DNA from 4 places in the Agrobacterium sp. A3-95 genome. Region 1 is predicted to be linked to each of the others. Evidence: predicted binding sites of a transcription regulator. Region 1 holds the regulator's gene; each other region holds the start of a gene.

Region 1 (5,983 bases):
TCCTATTTCAGAGGCATAGGCGCGACCGGTTTCTTTTATAAATCACCGGATGCGCTTGTATCACCCGTTGGTGACGCAAGGCCTGACAAGGATTGGCTGGAATGGGTCGATATGCGGCTTTACGGCCTTCGCAGCGCAATTGCCGAACGCATCCGCACCACCATCGGCGGTGATGCCGGAGCCTTCGCCGCCTCCATCATCACCGATGAGAGACAGGCTATATCGGCGGAGACGATGGAGGCGTTGCGGCTCTCCGGCCTTGCCCATATCGTTGCCATATCCGGGCTCAACATGGCACTGGCCTCCGGCATATTCTTTGTTGGCCTGAGACTGGCTTTCAGCCTGTTTCCCGCCTTTGCGCAGCGCTGGCCGGTCAAGAAGATCGCGGCTTTCGCGGCACTGCTGATGACGCTTGCCTATTATCTGATTTCCGGTTTCGCCGTTTCCGCCGAGCGTGCCTGGCTGATGATGTCTGTGATGCTGATCGCGGTCCTTTTCGATCAGCCATCACTCAGCCTCAGAAACGTTGCCATTTCCGCCCTGATCATTCTGGCTTTCTCGCCCTCGGAAATCATGGGTCCGAGTTTTCAGATGTCATTTGCGGCCACCATAGCGCTTGTTTCGGCCTATGCCTTCTGGAGCCGTTGGCGTACGGATCGCGAGCGGCTGTTCATCGGGCGCAAGCCCGCATGGCTGAAGGTGGCGGAAATGATGGGCGCGGTCATTGGCGGCGTTATCACGACGTCGCTGATCGGGGGCCTTTCTACGGCGATCTATTCGGTCGAACATTTTCACCGTGTCACCACCTATGGACTGTTCGCCAATCTGGCTGCAATGCCGCTCATGTCGCTGATCGTCATGCCATTCGCTCTTATCGCCATGCTGCTGATGCCCTTCGGGCTCGACGCGCCGTTCCTGAAGATCATGGGGTATGGCATGGCACTCGTCATCGAGGTTGCAAACGAGGTGGCCTCCTGGGGCGGCAGCGCAGCGACGGGGCGTCCGCACGGCTGGTTTATCGGTTTGGCTTCGGTGGGTTTCCTGCTGCTGACATTGCTGCGCAGCCGGCTTGCGCTTCTTGGCATCCCGTTTCTGCTCTTCGCCTTCGGTGTGTCGGCAGTTACGGCCTATCGTGATCTGCCGGATCTATTGATTCACGAGGACGGCGACTTGGTGGCACTCCTGGAGGGCGGCAAGGTCTCAACCACAAAAGCCCGTCCGCAGGGCTTCGTTTACGGCCAGTGGCAAAGGGCGCTGCTGCTGCCGGAAAAAACCGTGCCGCCAGATTTTATAAATGGTGAGAGCATCGCAAATAATGCTGGTTCTGACTCGAGATCGAAACTGTCGCCGGAAGACATGGCTGTGGTGGTACGCGAGATGACGGCGGCGCTCAAAGGCGCCAAAGCTGGCGTCTTCACCTGCAGGAAAGACATATGGTGCGTAGCGAGCGCCGCAAGCGGAGAGTGGGTCGTCGTTCTGAAAGATGGCCGCTTCGCCGGAAAAGCCTGCGATATTGCCGATATCGTCGTTGTTTCCCGCAGAACCTCTTTTTCGCAGTGCCGCTCGGGTGCACTCCTGCTCAGCCGTGACATCTTGCGGCGTCTCGGTTCTGTGGAAATAGATTTTGCTGACAAGAGGGAGGAGGGTGTGGCGAGCGGGCTGCGCGCCGCAATCGCCGGAACGGACAGGCCCTGGAGCCAGCACCGTTATTACGACTGGAAAAGCGGACGTTTCGACCGTGATCTACCGCAGCCCATCATCCGGCTGCTGGCGGCGTCGCAATGACTGCCGCCAGCATGGATCAACGGGCCTTGGCGCGCAAATCTTCAGTCAATTCGCCGATCTCGCCAACTTCCTCTTCATGACCAGCGTCGCGCCAGCTCTCCTTCAAACCGGCCTCGTACCATTCTTGCATGGCAGGCAGGGTGAGCAGCCGGTCGCAATAGGCTTTCGCTGCTGGCGAAAGATCCGCACTGCCATAGGTCTGGAAACGGAATGCAACCGGGCAGAAGAAAGCATCGACCGCCGTGAACTTTTGACCGGCAAGATATGGCCCGCCGAATTTTGTGAGACCCTCGCTCCACAATGCATCGATCCGCTTTATATCGGCTTTAAGCCCGGCATCGCCGCCCCTTGGTTTGACCCGAATGCCCACCGACATGGGATAGAGATTGCGCAGCGAGGAAAAGCCGGCATGCATCTCACTTGCGGCCGAACGCGACCAGGCCCTTGCATGCTTGTCGCTTGCCCAGACGCCCTGGTGTCTTTCAGCAAGATATTCGACGATCGAAAGCGTTTCCCAAACCGTCATACCCTCGTCGACTAGGCAGGGCACCTTGCCCGTCGGCGAAAAGGAGGAGAAGGAGACGCCTTCGCCGAACGGAATGAGCTTTTCATCAAAGGCGATACCGAGCGTGCGCATCAATACCCACGGCCGCAGCGACCATGAAGAATAGTTCTTGTTGGCTATATAAAGATCGTACATGGCGTATCTCCCGGATATGACGCGTATTTCTACACCTGCCAAGCGTTCACGGAATATCGAAAATTATCCATGGCTCCCATAAACGACGTTGATGAATGGTGATGTGGGGTCGCTGAGAGCGCGCCTTGCGACAAGTCACCCTTTGGTGACCACTAAAACTGACTGCGCAACACGACAGAACAACGTCGCTAAAAAACAGCGGATGTGATCGCTTCGACAATTACAGCGAGCAGCCCATTCGCCACCACGCCCGTAGCGAAACCGAAGCATCTTTATGGAGCAGGAACTCAGTTTAGAAAGGGCAACGCGCATAGGCTGAATGGCGCATATCCTCGTGCACCCGCAAAAGCACGCCACGTTTGGAAACAGCCAAACCCGATATAGGCGCCATCTTCACGATGACGCCTATTGTAAAGTGAATACGTTCGGTTCGATAAGATCAATGGTAGCGGCGGATCAGCCCAACCAGCTTGCCCTGAATTTTCACCCGGTCGGGCCCGAAGATACGGGTCTCATAGGCTGGGTTTGCCGCCTCGAGCGCAATGGAGGCACCCTTGCGGCGGAAGCGCTTCAGCGTGGCTTCCTCGTCATCCACCAGAGCCACAACGATGTCCCCGGGATTGGCAGTGTTGCCGTTGCGGATGATGACTGTGTCGCCGTCGAAAATGCCGGCCTCGATCATCGAATCACCCTTGACCTCAAGCGCGTAATGTTCGCCCGTGCCAAGCATGTCTACTGGCACGGCCACATCATGGGTGTTGTTCTGGATGGCGGAAATCGGCACGCCCGCAGCGATGCGGCCCATGACCGGCACGGTGACAGCCCCGCCCAGATCATTGGCCGGCGTCTTGGGGGCAGGGGCCGGTTCCGGCATTTTGGGCTTGCCAAGGCTGCCTTCGATAACGCTCGGCGAAAAGCCGCGCTGCGGCCTTGCACCCGGCGTATAAGCCTCTGGCAGCTTGATGACTTCCAGCGCCCGAGCTCTATTCGGTAGCCGACGAATGAACCCGCGCTCTTCGAGAGCGGTTATCAGGCGGTGGATGCCGGATTTCGAAGCAAGATCGAGTGCGTCCTTCATTTCATCGAAGGAGGGCGGCACGCCGGACTCTTTCATTCGTTCATGAATGAAGAGAAGCAATTCCTGCTGTTTGCGCGTGAGCATGAGGAAAACACCCTTTAGAATCGTAGTGGAAGTCGTGAAACAAATACAGAACGAACACTATATGTTCCATATGTGTTCTGCAATCCCCTAAAATTTCGTGAAGGTGCCATCTGTTGCTGTGATGATTTGCCTCATAGCACGCAATTGTGCTTTTGTGCGGTCGAAACCGTCCCGGCATGCTCCGGGCGGAAGGCCAGCAGGATACATGTCATGACGAAACCCTATAGCGTTGACCATCTCGTTTTGCCCGTGGAAGTCATAGGCGTCGCCGTGAAGCGCCTCGTCAGTCTTGGCTTTACGGTTGCGCCGGAGGCTCTGCATCCTTTCGGCACCCAAAATGCCTGCGTATTTTTCGCCGACGGCACCTATCTGGAGCCGCTCGCAATTGCTGATCCGGCTAAATATAATGCCTCAATAGAGAGGGGTGATGTGTTCACCGGCAGGGATGTGGCCTTCCGGCAACGGGACGGGCAGGAGGGTTTTTCGGCTCTTGTCGCCAGGACTGAAGACGCCTTGGTTGACCATGAGCGGTTTCGGGCAGCCGGCCTTTCGGCGGGCGATGTTTTCGAGTTTTCGCGGCCTGTTCGGATGCCGGATGGCTCGCAAGGCGAGGCGGCGTTCCGGCTGGCTTTTGCGGCAAGCGGGGCGGCCGCGGATTTCTTTTTGTTCAGTTGTCAACGGCTTCAAGCCCTTCAGGGCGATCGCACCATGCTGGAGCGCCACGCCAATGGTGTCACCGGCCTGAGTGAAATCGTCCTGTTTTCCGGCGGCGACATGAAGGTGGCGGGCCTGATCGAGACAGTGTTTGCCTGTGAAGGCAAATGGTCTCCGGGCGGTGATATGGTTTTTGCGACCGGCAATGCCAGCATCAGATTGACCGGAAAACCGGCTTTCAGCGGGCCGGCCCTGAATGCTCAGGATGGCAACGAAGGCGGATTGCGCGGCGCGGGCATTGTCTTTTCGTCGCACGATCTTGCCGTGACAGAGGCGGTGCTTACTGCTAATGGCGTGTCCTGCGCAAAAGCGGACGGCCGTCTGGTAGTGCCCGCGGCACCCGGTCAGGGCGTTGCCTTCGCCTTCGAGGAAAAATGATGAGCGTTACGAACAATCTTAAAGTCACTGCCGGCGATGGCGCCAGCAAGGTTTCCTTCTCGAATGCCGAGCGGTTTTCGCTGATTGCCGGTCCGTGCCAGATGGAAAGCCGCGAACATGCCTTCATGATCGCTGGCGTCCTGAAGGAGCTTTCCGACAAGCTGGGAATAGGGCTTGTCTACAAGTCCTCTTTCGACAAGGCGAACCGCACTTCGCTTTCCGGAAAACGCGGCATCGGCCTGGATAACGCGATGCAGGTTTTTGCCGATCTCAAAAAGGAATTCGGTTTTCCTGTTCTGACCGACATCCACACGGAAGAGCAATGCGCCATCGTTTCCGAGGTAGTGGACGTGCTGCAGATCCCGGCGTTCCTCAGCCGCCAGACCGATCTTCTCGTTGCTGCCGCCAAAACCGGCCGCGTCATCAACGTCAAGAAAGGCCAGTTTCTGGCGCCCTGGGACATGAAGAACGTGCTTGCCAAGCTCAATGAGAGCGGCAATCCGAATGTGATGTTGTGCGAGCGCGGCGCGTCCTTCGGTTACAACACGCTGGTTTCCGACATGCGCTCGTTGCCGATCATGGCAGCGCTCGGCGCACCTGTCGTGTTCGATGCCACCCATTCGGTGCAGCAACCGGGCGGGCAGGGCGGCTCCACAGGTGGCCAGCGCGAATTCGTCGAGACGTTGGCACGTGCGGCCGTTGCGGTTGGCGTGGCCGGCCTCTTCATCGAGACGCATGAGGATCCGGACAATGCGCCGTCAGACGGCCCTAACATGGTCCATCTGAAGGACATGCCGAAACTGCTCGAAAAGCTTCTGGCTTTCGACGCGATTACGAAAGCCTGATCGGCTGACCGTGACGGCGGGCACTTTTGTGCCAATCGATTTTAATGGCGGGCGGGCCGTTTCCGCTGCCCACCGTCATTGTAATTTCTTCGCCATCGTCTAAGACAGGCGACGGAAAATATCTGTTCCATTCCCAAGGGAGAGACCATGACTGCCATTACCGATATCATCGCGCGCGAAATTCTCGACAGCCGCGGCAATCCGACCGTTGAAGTCGACGTTTATCTCGAAGACGGCTCCATGGGCCGTGCCGCCGTTCCCTCCGGCGCCTCCACCGGCGCGCATGAGGCGGTTGAGCTGCGCGATGGCGGCAAGCGTTATCTCGGCAAGGGCGTGGAAAAGGCGGTCGAAGCCGTCAATACGGAAATCTTCGACGCGATTGGCGGTTTCGACGCTGAA
Region 2 (5,983 bases), on a different contig from region 1:
TTTCCCGACCGGGTGAAAGCGCGCAAGGCCAACAAGTGGGACTTCATTCCCCCAGGTCAGCATGCCGAAAGCTATGAAATCCTGTCCTGGCGTATTGGCGCATGGCTTTCCTCAGTCGAGGTGCCGACGGTATGTGTCTGCCACGGCGGCGTGATCCGCTCGATCTTCCGCCTGGTTTCCGGCATGGACAAGGATGAAGCCTCTACGACGCAGATCCCGCAGGACCGGATTTTGAAGGTCGAGATCGACAGGAACAGTGCTGAGTGGATTTCGTGAGGGTACCGATCCTGCTCCGTCATTCCGACCTCGAGCCGGAACCCGGCCAACCCAAATCTTTGGGCTGAAAAAAATCCCGCCACGCAGACGCTCGTCGGCTGGATGTCGGATCAAGTCCGGCATAATGGAAGTTCTGGAGCTTCCCGACCGGGACTAAAGAGGTCCGCCTCGACGACAGACAGAGCCGAAACCGCAGTTTACTGCACGACCTCGAGATCATCGACCACGCGTTTTCCGTCCACTTCCGTGTAGAAAACAACGACCTTCACGCCTGCCTTCAGGCCTTCGAAATTGAACTCTTCCGGCACACGGTAATTCTTGCCGTCATTCAAGGTAATGGTCAGCGCATTCACGTCGATCTTGCTGATCGTTCCCTCGACATCGACGCTCTGGGCGTAGCTGTTGATAGGCATAAGCAAGTTGGCGGTGGCCAGAAGGGCGGCAATCATCATACGCATCGATCTAGCTTTCGTGAATTTGCGTGAAAACCTTACATGCATGAAGAATTGCCTTTCGAATGTGGCGGAAATTGCCCGCAACCATGACATTTTCGGCCCAATTGATGAACGGATTTTGGATCGCGTTCAAGTCGTTAGTGATTTTTACACCGCATTTCCCGGCAATATTGGAAAACCGCGAAACAGCGTGGAAAACACCAGCACCTTTACACTTTTGTCATCTGGAAAACCCTGCGCCGTTTCCGCCGAATCATTCATCCGGCCAGTCGTCAGCCATCGTCACGCCTGTCGTTTTCCGGGCTGCTCGGCGTCGTGAACGCTGCGTCACCGTCTTATCGGACTTGCGATGAAAGAAAGGCTTTTGCCTTGGTCCGATTTTCTACTATGACAAATCCGCTTGTTTTAAACGGCCCCTGTCCGCAGGCGCGCCCTCGTTTTCCGGTCTAGAGAAATATGTCGCATAACAGCTTCGGTCATCTTTTTCGCGTTACCACCTGGGGCGAAAGCCATGGGCCCGCTTTGGGCTGTGTGGTGGACGGCTGCCCGCCCGGTATTCGCTTCACGCTTGCCGAAGTGCAGCACTGGATGGACAAGCGCAAGCCCGGCCAAAGCCGCTTCGTTACCCAGCGCCGTGAAGATGACATCGTCAAAGTCCTGTCCGGCGTGATGCTGGATGAGGACGGCGAGACGATGATAACCACCGGCACGCCGATCTCCATGCTGATCGAAAATACCGACCAGCGTTCCAAGGATTACGGCGAGATTGCCCGCAGCTTCCGCCCCGGCCATGCCGACTTCACCTATGACCTGAAATACGGCATTCGCGATTATCGCGGCGGCGGACGCTCTTCCGCCCGCGAGACGGCGGCGCGTGTTGCCGCAGGCGCAATCGCCCGCAAGGTGGTACCGAGCCTCAACGTGCGCGGTGCGCTGGTGCAGATCGGCAAACACAAGATCAACCGTGACAATTGGGATTGGGACCAGGTCGATCAGAACCCATTCTTCTGCCCCGATCCGGCGATGGTGCCGGTGTGGGAAGAATATCTTGACGGCATCCGCAAGGCGGGATCGTCGATCGGCGCGGTCGTCGAAGTCGTGGCGGAAGGTGTTCCGGCCGGCATCGGCGCGCCGATCTACGCCAAGCTCGATCAGGATATTGCCTCCAGCCTGATGTCGATCAACGCCGTCAAGGGCGTGGAGATTGGCGAGGGATTTGCCTCGGCTGAGCTTTCCGGCGAGGAGAATGCCGACGAGATGCGCATGGGCAATGACGGCAAACCGATTTTCCTGTCGAACCATGCCGGCGGCATTCTGGGGGGCATCGCGACTGGCGAGCCCGTCATCGCCCGCTTCGCCATCAAGCCCACCTCCTCCATCCTGACGGAGCGCCAGTCCATCGACACCGACGGCCGCAATGTGGATGTGCGCACCAAGGGCCGCCACGACCCCTGCGTCGGCATCCGCGCCGTGCCGATCGGCGAGGCGATGGTGGCCTGCACCGTTGCCGACCATTATTTGAGAGATCGTGGCCAGACCGGCCGGTTGAAGTGAGGTAAATCCGAAATGGCCTATGATCAGAAACGTGTCGTCGACGCTATCCGCGCTTTCGAAGCAGGCGAGATCGTTGTCGTGACCGACGACGACGACCGTGAAAACGAAGGCGATCTGATTATTTCGGCGGTTCATTGCACGCCGGAAAAAATGGCGCTGATCGTGCGCCACACATCCGGCATCGTTTGCGCGCCCATGCCGCGTGACGAGGCAAAGAGGCTGAACCTCAACGCCATGGTGGCGGAAAACGACAGCGCCCACACGACCGCCTTCACCGTCAGCGTCGATTTCAAGCATGGCACGACGACCGGTATTTCCGCGGATGACCGCACCTTGACAGTGCGCAACCTCGCCAACCCGAATGTCGGCGCGTCGGATTTCACCCGGCCAGGCCATATCTTCCCGCTGATTTCCCGCGAAGGCGGCGTGCTGATGCGTTCCGGCCATACCGAAGCGGCCGTCGATCTCTGCCGGCTCGCCGGCCTGCCGCCCATCGGCGTCATCAGCGAGCTGGTCAATGACGATGGCACCGTGATGCGCGGTCCGCAGGTTCTGGATTTCGCCGAAAAACACGGCATGAAGCATGTTTCGGTCGCCGATCTGATCGCCTATCGCCAGCGCAAGGAAACGCTGGTGGAGATGGAATCCTCCTTCACCATCCAAACCCCGTTCGGACCGGCCAAGGCGCATACCTACTCCCTGCCATGGGACCGGATGCAGCATATGGCGGTGATTTTCGGCGATATCCGCGATGGCGTCGATATTCCCGTCCGCCTGCACCCTGAAAACGTTGCTGACGACGTGTTCGGCGACCGCCAGCCGGTGCAGCACTATATGCAGAAGATCGCCGAAGAAGGCCGCGGCGTCATCGTCTATCTGCGCGAAGGTTCTGTCGGCGTCGGCCAGGTGGACGGACGGCGCAAGGCGCGTGATCCCGACGAAGCGCACGCACAGGCCCGTTCCCGCGAAAATGAGTGGCTGGAGATCGGCCTCGGCGCGCAGATTCTCAAAGACCTCGGCATCAGCTCGATCAAGCTGATGACGACCCGCGAGCGCCACTATGTCGGGCTGGAAGGCTTCGGGATCAAGATTTCGGCAACGGATATCGGGTGATTTAGGGACGTCGCGAGGGCGCTTCGATTTGGCGTCCTCTCCGCCCGTCCGGCGTCATCCTCGGTCTTGTGCCGAGGATCTGCAGACGCATCCTATACATTTTCCGTTGCAGATGCTCGGGACAGGCCCGAGCATGACGGAAGAGGCAGTCGCCGGCTCAAGGCGCAATTACACATCCCGCCACCCCTCCAGATAATTCACACTCTCCACCCCCGTAAACTTCGCAAGCCGCGACAATTCCGCGTCTAGTTTCTCGAGCCTTCCTGCTGAGGCGCGCACGCCCGGTTCCAGCCACAGGCGGCGCACATCCAGCGTGCTGCGCTTGCGGTCTGCCTTCATGTCGATACGGCCGATCAGCCGGTCGCCTTCCAGAAGCGGGAAGACGTAATAGCCATATTGCCGTTTCGGCTCGGGTACGAAGACCTCGATACGGTAATAGAAGCCAAACAGCCGCTCCGTGCGGTTGCGGTCGCGCAACAGCGGATCGAAGGGGCTCAGCACACGGACGCGGGACGACGGCTCCGGCAGGTTGGCGACATCGGCGCTGAAATCCGCAAAAGCATAGGACGGACGGGCAGCACCGCCATCGCTCGCGAGAAGCGAGACCTCGCACAGTTCGTCACGGTGGCTCTTGACCCAGTCCCTCGCCTCCTGCGGGGTAACGAGATCAAAAAAGGCGGCGATTTCGCCATGGGTGGCAAAACCCAGCCGGGTGAGCGCCTGCCGGCAGGCCCAGTCGACAAATTGCGTATGCTCCACTTCGCTTTCGTGGTGCTCGCCGGGAATGACCCGCTCCGCCAGATCATAGACCTTCTGAAAATTCACGCGGCCGGATATGGCAAGCTTGCCGGTGTGCCACAGATATTCGAGTGCGGTCTTGGAAGGATGCCAGTTCCACCAGCCGCCGGACTGATGCCCCTCCTCCTTCAACTCACGCGCCAGAACCGGACCCGTGGCGGCGATGCGCTCCAGCGTCTCGGCGAAAGCCGCATCAAACCCCTCACCATGCCATTTGCGCCAGCGCTCCTGAATGATCGGCTCGCGGCGGCGGAAGCGGTGCTTCCAATAGGGGTAAAATTCGGTCGGCACGATGGAGGCATCATGCGTCCAGTGCTCGAACAGCGCGCGGTCCTTTTCCAGCAGTGCTGTCAGATGTTCGCGCCTGTAGGTCTGGTTTCGGGAGAATATTATCTGGTGATGGGCGCGCTCCACCGTGCCGATACTGTCCACCTGCACGAAACCGATATCGGTAATGAGCTGCAGCAGGCCATCCTTGGAAAGCGCCTTTCCGGGCGGAGAGCAAAGCCCCTGCCGCGCCAGAAAAATCCGCCTTGCCGCTTCGTTTGAAACCTTGATCGTCATGAAGCAGAAGGTATGACGGCTTTTTCAGGATTGCAATGTTCTTTTTTTGTTCTTTGTTTCACTTCTGTTGATGACACGATATAGAACCGGAAAGCGATAGAGGGATGCATCAATTTTGGAAATCCGTTTCGACACCGCAGGCGTCGCCTTCGAGGGCAGGCAGGCTTTACAGCCCGTGTCCCTGACATTGACTGAACGGCGTATCGGCGTGATCGGCCTCAACGGCTCGGGCAAGACCACCTTTGCGCGGCTGATCAATGGTCTGACAAAGCCGACGCGCGGCAAGGTGTCGGTGAACGGTCTCGACACCGTCAAAGATGCGAGAGCGGTATTACAGGCAGTCGGTTTCATCTTCCAGAATCCGCAGAACCAGATCATCCTGCCGATCATACGCGACGATGTCGCCTTCGGCCTCAAGCGACTCGGTATCGGCAAGACGGAGACAGAAACGCGGGTCAAGGCCGTGCTTGCCCGGCTCGGTATCGCTCATCTGGAAGAACGGCGCGCGCACGAGCTTTCCGGCGGCGAATTGCAGCTGGCGGCGCTGGCCGCCCTGCTCGTCACTGAACCGCAAATCCTCATTCTCGATGAACCGACCAATCAACTCGACCTCAAAAACCGCGCGATCGTTGAAAAGACAATGGCTGCGTTGTCGCAGGCGCTTGTCGTCATCACCCACGATCTGCCGCTGCTTTCCGGCTTCGATCGCGTACTGGTTTTTCACGAAGGCGAGCTTGTTGCAGACGCCAACCCCGAAGAGGCGGTGGCACGTTATCTGGAGGTTGCGTCGCGATGAAGTCCCTTCATGTCGAAGGCACGGGCTGGCTCTACCGCGTCTCTCCACGCCTCAAGCTCGTGACGCTGATGGTTTTCAGCATTGCGCTATTTCTCACCCGCGATCTGCTTTTGCTGGGATGCGCCGTCGTCGTGGCCGCCGCCATTGTGCGCGAGACGCGGCTGCAATTCCGCGAGATCGGCCTGCGGCTACGCCCGGTGATGCTGACCATTCTCCTCGTTGCCGCCTTCAGCTATCTGCTGCTTCCGGTAAACGATGCGAGTGTCAATCTTTTGCGGCTGACTGCACTGGCGCTCCTCGCCACCGCCGTCACCATCACCGTCAGCATTTCGCAATTCATGGACGAAATCGCGCTTGCCGCCGCCCCGCTGGAAAGGCTGGGGCTGGTCAAGGCGGCCGATATCGGGCTCGCGGTCGGGCTCGTCGT
Region 3 (5,983 bases), on a different contig from region 1:
CGGTTTTCGGAGTTTTCAGTCGGTGCGGCGATCACTACCGATCTCCACGACCTGTCTAGCTAGCAGCTATTTAAGAGAGTTCTTCGCAAATGCCGTCTCGATCTATCGTCCTTGTAACAGGTGCCAGCAAAGGGATAGGTGCAGCAACTGCAATTGCGTTTGCGCGGGCAGGATACGATGTGTGTGTGAACTATCACTCCGACGCTGAAGGCGCATCTGCGACGGCCGAGCGTTGCGAGGCCGAAGGCGCGAAGGCAATCGCTGTTGGCGCTGATGTCTCGGATCGCAACGCGGTAAAAAATCTCTTCCGCACTTGCGATGAATTACTCGGCCCGATCGACTGCCTTGTTAATAATGCCGGGATCATCGGAGGAACGTCCACGCTCGAAAGTTTGACCGAGGGTGCCCTGCAAGCCACTTTCGCGACCAACCTTTTTGGCACGATTTATTGCCTCCAGGAAGCGATAGAGCGGATGGCGTCCGATCGTGGTGGTGCGGGTGGCTCGATTGTCAACATGTCGTCCCTCGCGGCGACGCTTGGTAGTCCAGGGGAATATGTGCATTATGCGGCTTCCAAAGGCGCGGTGGAAACACTGACGATCGGTGCCGGCAAGGAGCTTGGTTCCGTTGGAGTTCGCGTGAACGCGATCCGCGTAGGCACGACGGCGACAGATATCCACGCGCGTGAGGGCAACCCAGATCGACCCGGGAAAGTTGCGCGTGCCACCCCGTTGGGGCGCATAGCCGAGCCGGAAGACATCGCAGATGCGGCGATCTGGCTCGCGTCACCAATGGCCAGATTTATTACCGGGACGATATTGACCGTTGCTGGCGGAATCGCACCGTGAACGCACTCACGGTCAGACACGACACAAATCAGTCTTGGCCAACCGGTTCGCCCGATTTCGACACGACGGTGGACCCGTACGGTTCTCGCGACGAAATAATCAACGCATCGTTCTGAAGCGGGCGGACAAGATGTTTTGCCTCGTCCCACGGCGCCCGCATCCAGATGTCCGTGTCCTCCTTCGTCAGCAACAGAACCGGCATGGCTTTCTCATGGATCGGTTTCACGAGATCGTTGGGATCCGTGGTCAGAAAACCATAGAGGTCGTCGATCGTGAGTCCGTCCCGAACCTTCCGGACGCTCTTCCATTGCGGCACATGGATGCCGGCAAAAAACATCAGGGATTTCTCGTCATCGCGGGCAAACCAGGCATTGGGCACATTGCCGCCTTCCTCTCTGCTCGCCGGATCGGGTTCGGCAAAGCTGGTGACTGGGACAAGGCATCTGTGTTCGACGTCGAACCATCGCGTCCAATGCGGGAAATTGAGCTTACGCACGTTTGTCGTGCCGCGGTCGGCCTCCATGCGGATCAGCTCCTCGAGATCAAATGGCTTGCCCTTGGCCGCGAGCTTCTCGGCCTTGGCTTTGGCCGCTTTCTCCAAGGCGAAGCGAGGGGACGGTAATCCCCATCGCGCATGCACAAGCTGCTTCTTGCCTTCCGCCGTGTTGCGCACGATCGGCCCCATTTGGTCCGGGTTCATCTGATAGGCTGGCATTAGGTTGATCAGGCTTTCGGCGTCCTGGGCCCATTTCGAGACCCAGTCCTTGTCTTCCATCCGATAAAGGTTGCACATGCTGGAAAGCCCTCCGCTTAAAGCAGATGCGGTGTGTTCACGGCATCGCGCCTACTTCGCTACTGGAGCCTGTAAACGTCGGCATTGTCTTGTCGTTCCCGCAATCCCTTGTAGGAAGCATGGCGTAGCTTGCCGTCCGCCGTCCAGGCCCGAAACTCGATCTCGGCAATCAAAGTCGGCTCGACCCAAACGATGTCTGCCTTTTCGGCATATGGAACAGGCGGCTGTTTCCGTTTCCAGCGCAGCCTGTCGATCATCTTGCGCAGCCTGTTCATCTCGGCTTGCCTGAAGCCCGTCCCGACGTTCCCGACATGAACGAGCTCGTCACCGCGATAGGCAGCAAGCACCAGAGAGCCGAAGCCGTCGGGAGATGCCGTCGATGGCTCGTAGCCAACAACCATGAAGGCTTCGCTCTTAACGCACTTGATCTTGACCCAGTCGCCGGTCCGGCCGGAGCGATAGGGTTGATCCAATTGCTTGCCGACGATGCCCTCGAGGCCAAGGCTGCCAACGTGTTCCAGCAGGATCGCGGGATCGGCGTCAATGGTTTCCGAAAGGCGGATCGCGCCGTCGTGCCCGTTCAGCGTATCCTCGAGAAGATGCCGGCGCGAACGGTACTCCACGTTGCGCAGGTCATGGCCGTCGAGATAAATAAGATCGAACGCGTAGAGGATGGCGTCCGAAGCTCGGTTGCCAGCCGTCTTTCCAGACGCACCCAACGATTTCTGCAGCAGCCCGAAATCCGGCCGCCCTTCATCGTCAAGCACAACCGCCTCGCCATCAATGATCATCGTTGCCGGACCAAGCGCCCGGGCAGCCTGCTCGATCGCCGGAAACCGGTGCGTCCAGTCATGGCCACCACGCGTGAGGATGCGGACCCCTGTCGGCTCGATATGGATAGCGAGGCGATAGCCATCCCATTTCAGCTCCCAGCTCCATTGGTCGCCTTGTGGAGGGTGCGCCTTCAATTGGGCGAGCGCCGGCTCGACGCGATCGGGCATCGGATCAAACAGCAGCTGTGGCTGTGCGGGATTGCGCTTCCGACGCGGCTTTGACCGTAGCGGAGCTTCGGTATCACGAAGGAGCGGCTTTGATCTCGGTGGCTTCGTCATGCAAACGAGTTCAGCACGAAAACCTTAAGAAGATTGTGACGCCGTTCATCTATCCCCGCTATCCACCGTTTTGAACCCGACGGACGCCAGGGCTGCAAAAATTTCTGTTTCCCCTTACCTCCTTGAATCCTTTTCGAATCTTCGACTTTGCTAATACTGGGATAATATTCCTCAACCATGTGGTGCTTGACTCTTTTGCATTACGAGAACAAACAATGAACATATAGCCCGTACGACATAATGTCGATCCTTTGAACACGACCTTGAAGGGAGCCGTGAACGATGACTGCTGCCCGTCAGAGGGTGATTTGCGACTTGCGAGACCGCATCGCGTCGATGGAAGGGGTATCCGCGAAGCGGGCCGGAACACTTTCTTTTGGCGTTTCCGAGATCGATGCGGCCTTGCCCGGCGGGGGCCTCGCCTATGGCGCGCTGCACGAGTTTGCAGGCGGTGGCTCCGGTACTGTCGATGGTGCGGCGGCCGCCCTTTGTGTTGCCGGCATTGCCGCAAGAACAAAAGGCCCCGTCATCTGGTGTCTGACGCGGCCGGATCTTTTTTTTCCAGCTCTTGCCCATGTGGGTCTGCATCCCGACCGCGTCATCTTTGTTGAATCCGACAAGGAAGAGGATGTGCTGGCCAATATGGAGGAGGGCCTTTCCTTCGGCGGACTTGGTGCCGTCGTCGGTGAACTTGTTCGCCTGCCTATGGTCAGTTCCCGCCGCCTGCAGCTTGCAGCCGAGCGAACCGGAACCATGGCGCTCGCGGTCCGCCGATGGCGGCGACAGACGGAGGCCAATGACTTTGGGCAGCCGACGGCCTCGACCACGCGGTGGCGTGTCAGCGTGATGCCGTCAGAGGAGTTGCCGGTACCGGGGGTGGGCAGGCCTCAATGGTTTCTGGAATTGATGCGCGTGAAAGCGGGTGAGTGTGCTGAGTTTCTCGTGAGGGCGTGCGATGACAAGGGTCGTCTCGATCTATCTTCCGGATCTGCCGACGGATCGCATTCGTCGGGCCGATCCGTCTATTCCGCCTGAACAGCCAATCGCCGTGATCGCGAGAAGCGGTTCGAAGCGATGGGTGTCTGCCGCCGATCCGGCTGCCAGAAAGGCGGGCGTGCATGCCGGCATGGCGGCGGCAAAGGCGCAGTCGCTGTTTCGCGGCCTGATGCTGGTTGACGCAGATTCGCAAGCCGATCAAGCCGCGCTCGAGCGCATCACGCTCTGGGCGCTGACGATCTATTCGCCGATCGTCGCCGTCGACGGGATTGATGGTATCGTCATGGATACGGAAGGCGCCGATCATCTGCAGGGTGGTGAACTGCCGATGGTGACAAAGATCGCCAACCAGTTTCTTGCCCGAAAACTGACGGCGCGCGTGGCGGTTGCCGACAGCTGGGGTGCTGCCCATGCTTGCGCCCGCGCAATCAATTGCGAAACGATTGTCGTTCCTCCGGGCGAGACGGCCCATGCCGTCAAAAAACTGCCGATTTCGCTTCTGCGCCTGCCGTCAAAGATCGTCTCTGATCTGCGCATTCTCGGTTTCCAGACAATCGGCGAGCTTGCCAACACCCCGCGGGCCCCGCTGACATTGCGCTTCGGTCCGGAGGTCGGCCGCCGTCTCGACCAGATGCTCTGTCGTGTCGCTGAGCCGATCGAACCGATCCGGACCGCAGAGCTGGTTGAAGTCTCCAAGGCCTTTGCCGAACCGATCGGGGCTGCGGAAACAATCAATAAATATGTTGGCCGTCTGGTCGTCCAACTCGTTGACGAACTCCAGAAGCGCGGGCTTGGCATTCGCCGTGCCGACCTGATCGTCGAGAAGGTCGATGGCACGAGACAGGCCATCCGCGCCGGAACCGCCAGGCCCGCCCGAGATGTCGCCTGGCTGACAAAACTGTTTCGGGACCGGACGGAAAAGATCGAGCCGGGCTTCGGGATCGAAAAGCTGATCCTGCTCGCCGTGATAGCCGAGCCTCTCGAGGAGGCTCAGAAAGCCTCTGCTCTGGTCGAGGATGACGTCACCGATGTCACGCCGCTAATCGACCTCTATGGAAACCGGGGGCAGAGGGTCTATCGCGTCGCACCGGTCGCATCCGATGTGCCGGAACGCTCTGTCCAGCGCATCAGCCCCGTCGCCGAACCGATCGCCGTTGCCTGGGTCAGCCATTGGCGCCGCCCCGTTCGTCTCTTACCGAGACCTGAGTTGATCGAGGCGATCGCGCTGATGCCGGACCGGCCCCCAGTCTCCATCGTCTGGCGTGGCAAACGCCGCAAGGTCAAATGTGCCGACGGCCCGGAACGCATTTTCGGGGAATGGTGGCAGCGAGATGCCGAAATGGACGCCGTGCGCGACTATTTCGTCATCGAGGACGAATCCGGTGAGCGTCTTTGGGTGTTCCGCTCCGGCGACGGTATTAATCCGGAAACCGGGTCACACCGCTGGTTCTGCCACGGGATATTCGCATGAGCTATGCCGAGCTCCAGGTCACGACACATTTTTCGTTTCTGCGTGGTGCCTCGTCGGCGCAGGAGTTATTTGATACTGCAAAACTCCTTGGGATCAGTGCGATCGGCGTCGTCGATCGCAATTCGCTCGCAGGCATCGTCCGCGCCCTTGAAGCATCCCGCGCGACAGGTCTCCGCCTTGTCGTTGGCTGTCGCCTCGACCTCGCCGACGGTATGTCGTTGCTGGTCTATCCGATGGATCGTCCGGCATATTCGCGGCTGACCCGGCTCATCACGCTTGGCAAGTCGCGCGGCGGCAAGAACAACTGCATTCTGCACTGGGACGATGTCATGGCTTACTCGGAAGGCATGATCGGCATTCTGGTGCCGGATCTGCCGGACGCCACATGCGCCGCGCAGCTTCGCAAGTTGGCGCACGTTTTTGGTGATCGAGCCTATGTATCGCTGTGCCTGCGCCGGCGACCCAACGACCAGATGCGGCTCCATGAGATTTCCAACATGGCGGCACGGTTCAGGGTCAAAACCGTCGTCACCAATGACGTGCTGTTTCATGAGCCGGGTCGGCGGCAGTTGCAGGACATCGTTACCTGCATCAGGCACAATACCACGATCGATGACGTCGGCTTCGAGCGAGAGCGTCATGCCGACCGATATCTGAAGCCTCCGGAAGAAATGGCTCGCCTATTTCCACGTTATCCGGAGGCCCTGGCGCGAACCATGGAGATCGTGCGGCGCTGCACGTTTTCTCTCGAGGAGCTGACCTA
Region 4 (5,983 bases), on a different contig from region 1:
TCGCATCTGCCGGCACCGATGATGCGGCCAACCGGCGCATGCTTGGGCTTTAAAAGCATTTCCAGGAAAAGTGTGAAGCCGTTTTCCGTGTGGGAATGCGCTTAGAAAATGCCGAGGAGACATTATGGCTATTGAAGGAAAGACAACCGACAAGGCGAACACGCGGATTCGCCTGGGCATGGTGGGTGGCGGTTCGGGTGCATTTATCGGCGGCGTTCACCGCATGGCCGCGCGGCTCGACAACCGCTTCGATCTCGTGGCCGGGGCCTTGTCCTCGACACCGGAAAAATCCCTCGCCTCTGGCCGCGAACTCGGGCTTGCTCCAGAGCGTTGCTATGGGTCATTTGAAGAAATGGCAGAGAAGGAAGCGCTTCGCGAGGATGGTATCGAGGCGGTAGCGATCGTCACGCCCAACCACGTACATTATCCTGCGGCGAAGGCGTTTCTGGAACGCGGCATCCATGTCATCTGCGACAAGCCGCTGACCTCCAATCTGGAGGATGCCAAAAAGCTGAAGGACGTGGCGGACAAGGCGGACGCGCTGTTCATCCTCACCCATAACTACACCGGTTATCCTATGGTGCGGCATGCGCGTGAACTGGTGGAAACCGGTGCGCTCGGCAACATCCGTCTGGTGCAGATGGAATATCCGCAGGATTGGCTGGCTGAGCCGTTGGAGCAGACCGGTGCGAAACAGGCCGTCTGGCGCACCGATCCGGCGCAATCCGGTGTCGGCGGCTCCACAGGGGATATCGGCACCCATGCCTATAATCTCGGCTGCTTCATTTCCGGTCTGGAAGCCGATGAACTGGCAGCGGATGTACATACCTTCGTGGAGGGTCGCCGTCTGGACGACAATGCGCATGTGATGCTGCGCTTCAAGCCAAAGGACGGCAAGCAACCAGCCAAGGGCCTGCTTTGGTGCAGCCAGGTGGCTGTCGGGCATGAAAACGGACTGAAGGTCCGCGTTTACGGCGACAAGGCAGGCATCGAGTGGACGCAGGCTGATCCGAACTATCTCTGGTTCACGAAGCTTGGCGAGCCGAAACAGCTCATCACCCGCGGCGGTGCTGGCGCCGGTGCTGCGGCCGCGCGTGTCACGCGCATTCCCTCGGGCCATCCGGAAGGATATCTCGAAGCCTTCGCGACCATCTATACCGAAGCGGCTCACGCCATCGAAGCCCGCCGCACCGGTTCGGAGCTAGACAAGGCGGTCACCTATCCGACCGTCGATGACGGTGTCAAAGGCGTCGCTTTTGTCACCGCCTGCATCGAATCCGGTAAAAAGAATGGCGGCTGGGTGAAGCTGTAAGATCGACATGGCTTCGCGGCGTATTTCTTCTTCCTGGGGGGAGAAGGGCCGGATGAGGGGGCAAGCTCTCGGCTTATCTCTGCCTGCTTTCCCCTCACGACCCACCTGAAGACGTGATCAATTTACGCGTGTCATCTGCTGCTGCATTCGTTCAGTCACGGGGCAACCGTCCTGTATTCTCGTCCAGGATGAGACGTTGAGTTTCATTTCGCAGCGCGCGAGATAGGAGCCGCCATCGACCCTGAGGCAGGATGTCTGGCCGAGTTCGAACATGACACCGCGATTTCGGCATTTGCAATTGTGGGCATCCGCCAAGGTGGGGATCAGGGCCAGGGCTAGACCAATTACGAGCACTCCAAAACGCATGGCTGAGGCTCCAAAAGACAGGCCACCAGATTATACCTGTCCGACGGTATAGTCAAAACAGCCACCTTCAACGATGCGCACCGCAAGGCCATAACAGGCTCGAACTCTCCTGCTTTCACCCGATCAAAATCGCCCTGATATCATTCACATTCGTCAGCGTCGGACCGGTGACGACAAGGTCGCCAACCGCCTTGAAGGCGGTGTAGCTGTCGTGTCCCACCAGCGACTGGCGCGGATCGGCACCGGCGTTGCGCATACGCGCAAGCGTATCGGGCGTCACCAGTGCGCCTGCCGCATCCTCAACGCCGTCTATGCCGTCGCTATCGCCGGCGATGGCCCAGATACCGCCTGCACCCTTCAGCGTCAGCGCAAGGCTCAGCAGAAATTCCGTGTTGCGCCCACCCTTGCCGGCCAGCCCTTTGCCGATCGTCACCGTGGTTTCTCCGCCGGAAAGCACCACGGCCGGGCCTTTGACTGGCAGGCCCTTGCGGCTGGCGGAGAGGGCGATACCCGCCATCACCGCGCCGACATCCTTTGACTCGCCCTCCAGCGAATCCCCGAGGATGAGCGGCGTAAGGCCAAGCTTCACCGCCTCGTCCGCCGCCGCCTGTAGGGCGAGCGAGGGTGTCGCGATCAGCCTGATGTCCTCTTCTATATCGCCTGCCTTCGGCGTTTCCTCGCCCTTTTCCAACACTTTGCGCACATTCTCGGGAAGATCGAGCGCATAACGGGAGACGATTTCCCGCACATTGTTGATATCGCTCGGATCGGCAACCGTGGGGCCGGAAGCGATTTCGGAGGGATCGTCGCCCGGTACGTCTGAAATCAACAGCGAAACCACTCTGGCCGGTTTGGCGGCCAGCGCCAGTCGCCCGCCTTTGATGCGGGAGAGGTGCTTGCGCACGGCATTCATCTCGGAAATCGTCGCACCGCTGGCAAGAAGTGCGCGGTTGACGGCCATCTTGTCCGCAAGCGTCATGCCTTCGGCGGGTGCGACCATCAGTGCCGAACCGCCGCCGGAAATTAGCGCGATCACCATGTCGTCTGCAGTCAGCCCTTCAACGGAGGCAAGAATGCGTCTTGCCGCTTCCGCACTCATGTCGTCGGGCACGGGATGGGAGGCCTCGATGATTTCGATGCGCCCGGCCGGAACGGCATGACCGTAACGGGTTACGACGATACCGGAGAGGTTCACATCCGCCCAGGCCTTATCAAGCGCTGCGGCCATGGCAGCCGAGGCCTTGCCCGCGCCGACCACCACGCACCTGCCCTTGGGCGGGGAAGGAAGATGATGTTGCAGCACCTTTGCGGGATCGGCACTCGCCACTGCCGCCATAAATATGCGGTTGAGGGCGTCTTTTGCGCGGAGATCGTTCCATGCGGTCATATGTTCATACTCCGATCCAGAGGAAGCCGAGCGCAAACAATGCCGGCAAAGCCTGAATGAACAGGATTTTCATATTGGCGGTAATGGCGCCGAAAATGCCGGCTACCAGGACGCAGGTGAGGAAGAAGACCTTGAAACTCAGTCCTTCATCGCCCTGCGTGAGCCCATAGATCAATCCGGCTGCCAGAAAACCATTGTAAAGCCCCTGATTGGCGGCAAGCACCTTCGTCTGTCGCGCAAAATCCGCAGAGAGGCCGAAGGCCTTGCGGCCGGCCGGCTTTTCCCACAGCAGCATTTCCAGAATGGTGATGTAAACATGGATGGCCGCAACCACGGTAATCAGAATGCTGGCGATCATCGGCGTTTCCTCCAAACCCTGATGTCCGGCGCGTCAATTATCCGCAAAAAGGGAAAGGCCGACCGGATAATCCGTTTTAACGGTGGTAAACATGGCCGCAAGGCCATAATCCCTCTCTTCCTGCGCAAACCTGTTGAAGAACCGCACGGCATTGCTTGACTCTTTGCTGAAATAAGAACAAAACAGGAACAATAAAACTGAAAAACCGGAATTGAAACCTGTCATGCCATGCAAAAGCGCGCGGAACAGTTGCTCGTTGTCGAAGAGCTGCGTGAAAGGCTGGAAAGGATCGGTGGCGGTCCTCACCGCCTGCACGAGGCCTTGCCTTTCGGCGTGGATGCCATCGATCACCATTTGCCTGGAGGCGGGCTGAAGCTCGGTTGCCTGCATGAGGTGAGCGGCGGCGGCAATGGTGCCGCCGATGGTGCGGCAGCGGCGCTTTTTGCGGCCGGTGTGGCAGCAAGGCTGTCCGGCAAGGTCTTATGGTGTGTCACCCGCAGGGATCTGTTCATGCCGGGATTGACGCAGGCGGGCCTGTCGCAGAACCGGGTCATCATCGTCGAATGCCGCGATGAGAAAGGCGTGCTCGACTGTTTCGAGGAAGGCTTGCGCTGCAACGGTTTTGGCGCCGTGATGGGCGAGCTTGCGAAGTTGCCGATGAATGCCTCGCGACGGTTGCAACTGGCGGCGGAAACCTCTGGTGTCACGGGCATCGCCATCCGCCGCTTCCGGCGCCCGGCCGATGCGGCGTTGTTTGGCGAGCCGACGGCCGCTGTCACCCGCTGGCGTGTCTCTGTCCGGCCATCTTCGCCCCTGCCGGTGCCGGGGGTGGGCAGGCCACGCTGGTTTCTGGAACTTTTGCGATGTCGCGGCGGCGAAAGCGCTGCATTTGAAGTGGAAGCCTGTGATGCAAAGGGTCGTCTCGCTTTACCTGCCGACATGGTCGACGGATCGCTACCGGCGTCTTTCGGGGCAGAACGTGCCGCCGGTTGAAAAGCCGCTGGTCATGATCGGCCATCAGGGCAGCCGCCGCCTGGTGCTGGCGCTGAACAAGGCAGCAAAGGCGGCGGGCATCCGGCCCGGTACACCCGTCAGCAAGGCGCAGGCTTTGGTGCCGGGTCTCGTTGTCGAGGATCTGGATGCGGCGGCGGATGCCCGCGCCCTGCAACAGCTCGCTTTTCATTTCCTGCGTATCTATGCCCCAATCGTCGCCGCAGATCCGCCTGATGGGCTGGTGCTGGATACGGCAGGTGCGGACCATCTGCACGGCAATGAGACGCTGATGTTGAGCGGCATGGTGAACCGCCTGCATGCCGCAGGCTTCGCCGCCCGCGCTGCCATTGCCGATAGCTGGGGGGCGGCCCATGCGCTTGCCCGGTTTGGCCGTAAGGAGATCAGCATCGTATCGCCGGGCGGGCAGCGGGCGGCGATCAGCGAGCTGCCGCTGGCGGCGCTCAGGCTGGAGGAGCGTATCGTTTCCGGATTGAAGGTGCTCGGTTTTCGCACCATAGGCGAACTTGCCGAGGCTCCACGGGCGCCGTTGACCCTGCGTTTCGGCCCGGAAGTGGTCAGGCGGCTTACCCAGGCTTTCGGCGAGACTGGCGAACCTATCGAGCCGGTGCGCATTGCCGAACTGGTGGAGGTGCGCCGCGCCTTTCCCGAGCCGATCGCGGCGGCGGAGACAATTGCCCGCTATGTGCAAAAGCTGGTTGCTGAGCTTTGCGTCTCGCTGGAAAAGCGCGGCCTTGGCGCACGTCGCGTCGATCTGGTGCTGCACCGGGTGGATAGCGGCTTGCAGGCCGTGCGGGCCGGCACCTCCAGACCGGTGCGTGATGCCAAACAGCTTGTCCGGCTTCTGACCGACCGGATCGACACCATCGATCCCGGCTTTGGCATCGAGATGATGGTGCTGACCGCCACCCATGCCGAGCCGCTTATCGCCGCGCAGGCCCGGTCCTCGCTTCTGGAGGAAGGGCGTGCGGAAATCGCCGATACGGTCGATGTCATCCTCAATCGTGGCCACAGGGTCTATCGTTATGCGGCGGTGGCAAGCGACGTGCCGGAACGTTCTCTTGCCAGCGTTGCGGCGCTGGCACCTGAGGATACGCTCGGCTGGCCTTGCCACTGGCCGCGCCCGGTCAGGCTTTTTGCAAGGCCGGAACCCATCGAAACTCTGGCGCTGCTTCCAGATCATCCGCCGCGTTATTTCATCTGGAAAGGCGTGCGCCATAATGTGCGGCGCGCTGATGGGCCGGAACGGGTGTTTGGCGAATGGTGGAAACGCGACCGCGAAAAGGCCGCCGTGCGCGATTATTTCACTGTCGAAAACGAAAGCGGCGAGCGTTTCTGGATTTTCCGCTCCGGTGATGGCGAACATACCGAGACGGGCTCGCAGGGCTGGTTCATCCATGGGGTCTTCGCATGAGCACGCCGCGCTATGCCGAGCTTCAGGTGACCACGCATTTCTCCTTCCTGCGCGGTGCAAGTTCCTGTGATGAACTGTTCGAACAGGCAAAAAATCTCGGTATCGAGGCACTCGGCATCGTCGATCGCAATAGCC

Evidence for each region. The regulator LexA, encoded in region 1, represses DNA repair genes until DNA is damaged. The targets are predictions, from matches to a motif close to TGTTCNNNNTGTGTTCNG.
Region 2: ACQZ5Y_RS02405 (energy-coupling factor ABC transporter ATP-binding protein) is a predicted target of LexA. The motif match lies at 4,797-4,814, and genes of this name have one in related genera.
Region 3: ACQZ5Y_RS17495 (ImuA family protein) is a predicted target of LexA. The motif match lies at 2,958-2,975, and genes of this name have one in related genera.
Region 4: ACQZ5Y_RS09175 (ImuA family protein) is a predicted target of LexA. The motif match lies at 3,597-3,614, and genes of this name have one in related genera.

The regions. Positions count from the first base shown of each region.
Region 1 covers NZ_JBNWDR010000009.1:229,080-235,062, forward strand. The annotation lists gene ACQZ5Y_RS22170 (ComEC/Rec2 family competence protein) at 1-1,785, shown strand, start outside; gene ACQZ5Y_RS22175 (glutathione S-transferase family protein) at 1,802-2,485, opposite strand; gene lexA (transcriptional repressor LexA) at 2,925-3,647, opposite strand; gene ACQZ5Y_RS22185 (VOC family protein) at 3,858-4,739, shown strand; gene kdsA (3-deoxy-8-phosphooctulonate synthase) at 4,739-5,584, shown strand; gene eno (phosphopyruvate hydratase) at 5,732-5,983, shown strand, end outside.
Region 2 covers NZ_JBNWDR010000001.1:461,950-467,932, forward strand. The annotation lists gene ACQZ5Y_RS02375 (histidine phosphatase family protein) at 1-276, shown strand, start outside; gene ACQZ5Y_RS02380 (DUF1344 domain-containing protein) at 474-734, opposite strand; gene ACQZ5Y_RS02385 (hypothetical protein) at 775-1,050, shown strand; gene aroC (chorismate synthase) at 1,188-2,285, shown strand; gene ribB (3,4-dihydroxy-2-butanone-4-phosphate synthase) at 2,298-3,398, shown strand; gene ACQZ5Y_RS02400 (winged helix-turn-helix domain-containing protein) at 3,567-4,760, opposite strand; gene ACQZ5Y_RS02405 (energy-coupling factor ABC transporter ATP-binding protein) at 4,876-5,556, shown strand; gene ACQZ5Y_RS02410 (CbiQ family ECF transporter T component) at 5,553-5,983, shown strand, end outside.
Region 3 covers NZ_JBNWDR010000006.1:268,508-274,490, reverse strand. The annotation lists gene ACQZ5Y_RS17515 (DUF1349 domain-containing protein) at 1-63, shown strand, start outside; gene ACQZ5Y_RS17510 (SDR family oxidoreductase) at 90-848, shown strand; gene ACQZ5Y_RS17505 (SOS response-associated peptidase family protein) at 877-1,641, opposite strand; gene ligD (non-homologous end-joining DNA ligase) at 1,701-2,753, opposite strand; gene ACQZ5Y_RS17495 (ImuA family protein) at 3,036-3,788, shown strand; gene ACQZ5Y_RS17490 (Y-family DNA polymerase) at 3,709-5,220, shown strand; gene ACQZ5Y_RS17485 (error-prone DNA polymerase) at 5,217-5,983, shown strand, end outside.
Region 4 covers NZ_JBNWDR010000002.1:789,793-795,775, forward strand. The annotation lists gene ACQZ5Y_RS09150 (sugar phosphate isomerase/epimerase family protein) at 1-53, shown strand, start outside; gene ACQZ5Y_RS09155 (Gfo/Idh/MocA family protein) at 125-1,312, shown strand; gene ACQZ5Y_RS09160 (hypothetical protein) at 1,430-1,678, opposite strand; gene ACQZ5Y_RS09165 (glycerate kinase type-2 family protein) at 1,794-3,065, opposite strand; gene ACQZ5Y_RS09170 (DUF1304 domain-containing protein) at 3,070-3,423, opposite strand; gene ACQZ5Y_RS09175 (ImuA family protein) at 3,652-4,416, shown strand; gene ACQZ5Y_RS09180 (Y-family DNA polymerase) at 4,331-5,848, shown strand; gene ACQZ5Y_RS09185 (error-prone DNA polymerase) at 5,845-5,983, shown strand, end outside.